Regions from separate parts of the Siminovitchia sediminis genome, predicted to be linked through region 1. Evidence: predicted binding sites of a transcription regulator. Region 1 holds the regulator's gene; each other region holds the start of a gene.
The links. The regulator LexA, encoded in region 1, represses DNA repair genes until DNA is damaged. The targets are predictions, from matches to a motif close to CGAACATATGTTCG.
Positions count from the first base shown of each region.

Region 2: the regulator LexA is predicted to act here: its motif matches at 1,003-1,016, upstream of ACFSCZ_RS19840 (YolD-like family protein).
Region 3: the regulator LexA is predicted to act here: its motif matches at 1,167-1,180, upstream of ACFSCZ_RS09320 (DNA endonuclease).

Region 1 covers NZ_JBHUEO010000002.1:63,484-65,759, reverse strand. The annotation lists gene ACFSCZ_RS00745 (YneB family resolvase-like protein) at 1-194, opposite strand, end outside; gene ACFSCZ_RS00740 (hypothetical protein) at 223-420, opposite strand; gene lexA (transcriptional repressor LexA) at 578-1,207, shown strand; gene spoIIP (stage II sporulation protein P) at 1,277-2,276, opposite strand, start outside.
Region 2 covers NZ_JBHUEO010000121.1:134,127-136,402, forward strand. The annotation lists gene ACFSCZ_RS19830 (replication-relaxation family protein) at 1-386, shown strand, start outside; gene ACFSCZ_RS19835 (hypothetical protein) at 537-887, opposite strand; gene ACFSCZ_RS19840 (YolD-like family protein) at 1,222-1,557, shown strand; gene ACFSCZ_RS19845 (Ig-like domain-containing domain) at 1,876-2,067, shown strand.
Region 3 covers NZ_JBHUEO010000022.1:21,611-23,886, reverse strand. The annotation lists gene ACFSCZ_RS09330 (PD-(D/E)XK nuclease family protein) at 1-644, opposite strand, end outside; gene ACFSCZ_RS09325 (hypothetical protein) at 684-974, opposite strand; gene ACFSCZ_RS09320 (DNA endonuclease) at 1,200-2,057, shown strand.

The DNA of each region.
Region 1 (2,276 bases):
GAAGAAATCTTTTCCAGCATATCCATCAAGCCGGGGCGTTCCAGGTTATAGCCGCTGGATGTATCATGAATAATCGCCTCAATTTGAAAGCCCCACCTATCGGCCGCAGCTGACAGCTCTTCTTCCTGCCTTTTTAAAGAAGTTTCCTGTGCCTGCTTCTCGGTGCTTACCCTGCAGTAAATGATTGCTCTCATAACCATTCCCCTTCTTTACCTTATTCTGTTATTCTATCACCTCTTGATGATTCAGAATGATCCCTTGGCTGCTTTTCTGCTGATCAACAAATGGCTCTCCGCTTCCCATGAGTTTATCTGTAGAAGGTGTTTCTTCTGTAAGATGAAATATAAATAAAATTCCCATAATCCAGGTAACAATGAAAAAGATTGCAAGGAAAGAATGCTTTTTAATAAATAAAATCATGCTTATCCATCCCCCCGAATATTTGTTCGTATTTACTATTGATTATAACAGAACATCCGTTTGTGTCAAACAAAAATTCGAACAACCGTTTGTATTACGGATGACCGCGTGCTATAATATGGATAATTCATAACAGAGATTAAAGGGTGTGAAATTATTGTCCAAGCTTTCAAAAAGGCAGGAAGCGATATTAAACTTCATCAAGGATGAAGTGAAGAAAAAAGGTTACCCGCCATCTGTACGCGAAATTGGGAAAGCCGTAGGCTTGGCTTCAAGCTCCACCGTTCACGGACATTTGGAGAGATTGGAAAGCAAAGGCTTAATCAGAAGGGACCCTACCAAACCTAGAGCAATAGAAGTTTTAAATCAGAAGGAACATGAACCTGCCATTCCTGCTAAAAATACTGTCAACCTTCCGCTTGTCGGAAAAGTTACAGCAGGGATTCCGATTTCGGCAGTTGAAAATATTGAGGAGTATTTTCCTTTTCCTGAACAGCTTCTTCCATCAGATGAGCATGTTTTCATGCTCGAAATTGTCGGAGACAGCATGATCGAAGCGGGAATTCTTGATGGTGACTTTGTGATCGTGAGACAGCAGCATACAGCCAATAATGGAGACATTGTTGTTGCGATGACTGAAGAGAATGAAGCAACCGTCAAGAGATTTTACAAAGAAAACGGCTATTTCAGGCTTCAGCCGGAAAATTCTGCAATGGAGCCGATTATCGTTGAGAACGTGTCCATACTAGGTAAAGTTGTAGGACTCTATAGAAGAAATATTCATTAATCCCGGGCCTATTGAAAGGCTCTTTTTTATGCCTCCATATGGATGGAAACCTGCAAGTGCGGTTCCCCCTTACTTTTGGGCTTCCAATGAATCGGAATTCTTCCAATAATACTCGCTGATGACTTCCGCTAAAGCGTCCGCTGTTCTATTTAATTCCTCAAGTGTATTGTCCACTCCCCCAATCTCGATCAGCAGCGCATTCTCTGCTAAATCCTGATTATAAATCCCGTCATTTCCACCCGCTCTCGGCTTTCCAAATACGCCCCGGGACAAGCCGGGATACTTTTTTTGAATAGCATGATGCAGATCTGTTGCAAATTTGGAGTTTTTTTCGTATTGAGGATGGCCCTCTCCAATGACAAAAAGTGTTTTTGCATAGTCTTTCCCTTTAATTTCCGTGGTAGTGACAGCCCGCCTTGACGAATCCCGGTGGATATCGAAATAAAATTGCACTTGGCTATTTTGATTCATCACCTCTTGGGCAATTTCTCTGGATACTTGATAGGACTGCCCATAATTCATACCTTTTGATTTTAGGAGCCCTTGAATATCTGTTTGATTTACCAATGTTTTAATGCCTTTTTCCTTCAGTTTTTCTCCCAGCCGTTTTCCGACCAGACTAATGTTTTTGTCCTTATGCCATGCCCGGCTCGGGTCTGTCACTCCCGGCAGCATCGGTAAAAATGATTCTGTGTTATGTGTTGAGTAAATAAAAACAACATGATCCTCCGTTTTCGGCCTTTCATTCGGGGTTTCCTGGCCCGGTTCTTCCTCATCCCCCCACATATCAAGGTCGCTGGGCGGCGGCGACTCAATAGGTAAGTTTGTAAAGTCAGTGCCTTTACCGGCTACAATAATTTTAGGGGTGGCTGCATTTAACCCCGGTATTTCACTGATTAAAAAAGATCTCATATTCCTTAAATTAATATTGGTAAACAACTCCAATGCGTCTCTGCCAAAGGAGCGTTCATACCCTTCAGGAAGGATTTTTTTTAAGGATTGGTTCTCCATTGACATCACATATAAAAGAGAGTCTGTCCTTGAAGGGTCATTAATGATAAAAGACAAC
Region 2 (2,276 bases), on a different contig from region 1:
AAAGTGAACTTGAAAAAATCATCCTAAATCCACGAGGATTTAATTATCCCGTCGAGCAGCTTTATATTCTTAAAAAGCGGATGGATATAGAATCTTTAAATTTACCATCAAAACAGCTGCTAATACCAATTTTTATGCTGGAAGGAGATATGTATGGTCATGAATTGATTACTTACTATTCTCAACGGATTGCAGCTGGTTCTTTGCCTGTGAATACAAAAGTGCTGGCCGTTTATTATTCAAAAAAATCAATGCTAGAAGATGTATTAAGGCAAGACACTGTGTTCCAGCATGTTTTACTGGTTAATATTGAAGAAATTCAATGGTTTAGAGAACCCGCTAAAATTTATAGTAGCAAAGGGAAGAAGCTCTTAACCTTTGAATAATTGCAGTCCAACAAACAGGGAACGCTTCTTAATTTTCCTAACTTTAAAATAATATCAAAGCAATAAGAGGATATATGCTCATAATGAACTGAACATACTATCCTCTTATTAGTTAGCCTATTTAACTAAAGTAAATTGTTTCTCTTTTATTTATTGAATAGTACCTAAATATTCGGATTTTCTTTCGTTTTTCTCCCTCTTAAACAAAGAGCGGATTAATATTATCACGAATAAGAACGTCCATATGGCAATGATTATGATAATGCCAAAGGTTATTAACGATAAGCCAAATATAAAAGTTGCAAAGAAGTCCAGTTCACCACGTGCGTTTAATAATCCCAACCGTCCAAAGAGGTCTACCACACCAATGGTGGAGAGAAACGACATAATAGGCTCAAAGAAAATACCAAACAAAATAAAAGATAGTAAGAAAACAAAACCTGGTACACCGGAATCTTTTCCTGTTTTATACATATGTCCCATACTTAATAACTCCCACATACTTAAAACCTCCTTAGTTCAATTGAACTATACTTCTCCACATAATCAAAAATCCCTTTTTTTTAAGGGAATGTTAACGCTTGAATTGGGAACCTATGTTCCTTTATAATAAATAAAAACAAATGTTCGTCGTGGGAAATATAAATGGTTTCTTAAAAATTGCAACAGGGATGCAGGCAGAGGCCTGAAATGATTTACATTATTAATGATAGTTAGCTGTTCCTACGTATTACCAAAGTATTACTGTTTCTTAAACATCAAAAGTCTACTGCATCTCCAGGAGGAAATTCTACATCTTTAACCTGTCAAATAGAAGACAAAGGAGGGAAACTTGATGGATATAAAAGATCGCGGGACTAAAAAATGGACAGCAATGATGCTCCCGGAACACGTCAAGATGCTGAAGGAATTAAAAGTGGATTATGAACTAGTCATAAAGCCGCAGCTAGATGAACAAGGTTGGGAGCAGATCAATGAGACATTATATATTGCAATAGAATACAACCTGTCAATTATTTTTACACTGTGGATAGATGGGTTTTTAAAAAAAATTGAGGGTGCTGTCCACTTTATCGATGAGATCAATAAGCTGGTTCATGTTGTAGATATAAGAGGAGATGTACATAAAATCAGATTTGATGTAATAACAGAAGTCGAATATAAGAATTAGCTGAAAAATATAAAACGGGTTTTGATGAGCCAATTTAAATCGAACCCGAATTGGGGGGATAAACCATTCTTCTTGAGAGAAGGCCTTTTGTTTGACTTTTCTTGCAATTACTAGATCCCTGTCTTAGGATATGTATATAGGAATAATTACAGGGGGAAGAAGTCATGTTGAAAAGAAATAGATTGGTTTATTCTGTAACGGCCATGGCCCTATCCGCAGTGAAGAACCATCCGATGACGGTGGCGATTCCAAACAACGTTTGGTATACCATTATTAGTACATGCAACACTAGACCCTTCCTCTGTAAACAACGAGTCCGTGTTTGTTTTAGACAGTCAGAATAAAAAAGTACCAATCCAGATAGGGCTCGTTAACAATAAGATTAACGTGGCTTCTGATTCAGCATGGAAGAGTGGAGAGTCTTATATTATCTACCTTGATAACTCCATCAAGTTAACCAGTGGGAAAAATGTTGCAACTCCAGTTAAATATTCCTTTAGCGTAAGATAATCGGGGAGCTATTATCCAAGTCTGTAATATTTCAGAAAGATGTGGTTTTTGCCATATCTCATTCTTTTAACTTCATCCTTAAACTTCAGAACAATTAGTACGTCCTAGATTTTTTAGTATTCTGTTTATAGAGTTGAACAAAACATTTCATATACTTATTGAAAATGAGATATGAATAAGAAACAAGCAAAAAAATATAAAAATAAGTC
Region 3 (2,276 bases), on a different contig from region 1:
AACTGGTTGGAATGATTCTTTGTAAAAGTCTTGTCCTCGATCATTATAGCGTATGTTTCATTGACAATGGCCAATATATCGAGCGACTTAAATTGAGGAATGATTTTCAGCGTATCGATTTCTGGCATCGTCCTGTTGTGTGCGGTGAAAATCGTAGAAACAAACTCCACTGCCACACGATGCAAAGATGGATGGCTGGATCGATACTTCTTTTCACTCCATGAAAGAAGCCAACATAAAAAGGCATCCTGCGACAATTCACTCGTCGCATATGTAAATAAGTTGGGAGCTTCGCTGTCATAAACTTGGTCCAGCAGCGTTTGAACATCGTGATTCCCGGTGTAATCCTCCCAATAACCGCGTCCGAGAATGGAAAGATAATGGATGGGCGGGTGAAGGATCTGATCACGCAAATCTAAAATCCTCCCCTGGTCATCGGGGTATAACAGTAGCAGGCGGTCCTCATCCTGCTGGGCAATGATTTTGGGAAACTCCTGAATTCGCTCTGTATAGCCGCATCCCTGTTCACAAACAAGAGCAGGAAACGCATCAATGACCAACGTGCCATCTTCTCTTTCTATGATATTTTCAGATGCGTCATCAATTAATCGAGCCCCGCAATCAGGGCAAAGTGGTTGATTCATCACGACTCTCCTCCATGTGGTCATTCATGTATGTAAAAATTAATTCCTGACAAAAAACCATTTGTACAAGCCAATGATCAAGCAGGAGATCGCCACAAAAAACGCCAGCCCGCTGATCGTCGAAGCAACGGAAAAAAGAAAAGGAGGCGAATCCGCATAAGGATCACTGCCGGCCAATGCTAAAATCGATAGAAACCTAAAAATGATACCCAATATGAAAGAAAACAGGCCAATTCTCATATTTTGGGACATGTTGTGGAGCGAGTTGATTCTGTTTTTAAATAAGGATAAAAGAATGATGATGGCTAGTATTGCGATGATGACTTGCATAGCTGAGCTCCTTTGAAAAAAATAGACTATAAGGTTTATATCGGACTAAAGCGCTAAAACTAAAGGTTTTTTTCATATCGTTGGGGCTTTATAAATTTCAGGATCTACTTTCAGAACTTAGAATAGTTGCCATATCCGAAACTAATTCTTCTTTCCCATAAATTCTTCAATATGTGATATAATATCAATTATAGAACATACGTTCCTGAAAAGGAGGTCATGCAATTGCCTTGGGATTACCTTTCAGAGATTCAAAAGAATGTTTTGTTTGCAAGTATTATCGGTGATGGTGAGATTACGAAGCTTTACCGGAACTCAAGGAGAATCAATAATAGTTACAGAGAGCACTATGGCATTTCACAAGAGGATTATCGCTATTGGAAAAAAGATTTCTTTCCTGACTTGCTTTACATTACACCCAAGAGCCAAACATTGCGTTCTAAGTCTGACCCATTATTTACAAAGCTTTATCCACATTTTTATAATGCAGAGGGCAACAAAATAATACCTGTTCAGCTATTGCCACTATGCAAAAATATTCATTTTCTAGCCATTCTCTATATGGATGATGGAACTCTATCTATAACCACCACGATAAACCACAGAAAAAGACTTATTTATCTAACCCCACATATATACCTATATTTACAGAACTATCAACACGATGATTTGTTATTACTACAAAATCATATTAGAGACGTATTTAAATTTAACTTCAAACTATCCAAAAGAAAAGATGGATATGGCTTCATATTAAAATTTACTTCCGTTCAAGATACCTATGAATTTTTAAAAAGTATATCTCCAGTTACAAAAACTTGCAGAACAATGGAATATAAAACAAATTGGGGAGTAAGATTTCAGTTGGAAACTAACAAGTTCCAACAATTGTATCCCGATTACAAAGTAATTGCCTCTTGTTCAAGTCGATCAAAGCCTTATTCATCCGAAGAGATAAAAATTCTTATTAAATTAAAAACACAAAAACATACGATTCAACAAATCGCCGATCACCTAAATCGTTCCTATTGGTCAGTTGTATATAAGACAAGAGAATTAAGAAAAAGTGGCCTCCTAAAATAGAAGACCACTTTTTTAAATAATTTAACGAAGAAGTTGTAATACTCCTTGTGGTTGTTGGTTGGCTTGCTTTGCCGCTATGCCTTTCGGTCATAGAATAGACTATATCTTCACCCTTAATTTCAAGGGGCTGGGCACTTCGAACAGTATTGCTGTCCTACGGATTTCATCGTCATAGCTAGATGCCTTAGACGGTTTATCCTAGTCGTTGAACCTTCTCCA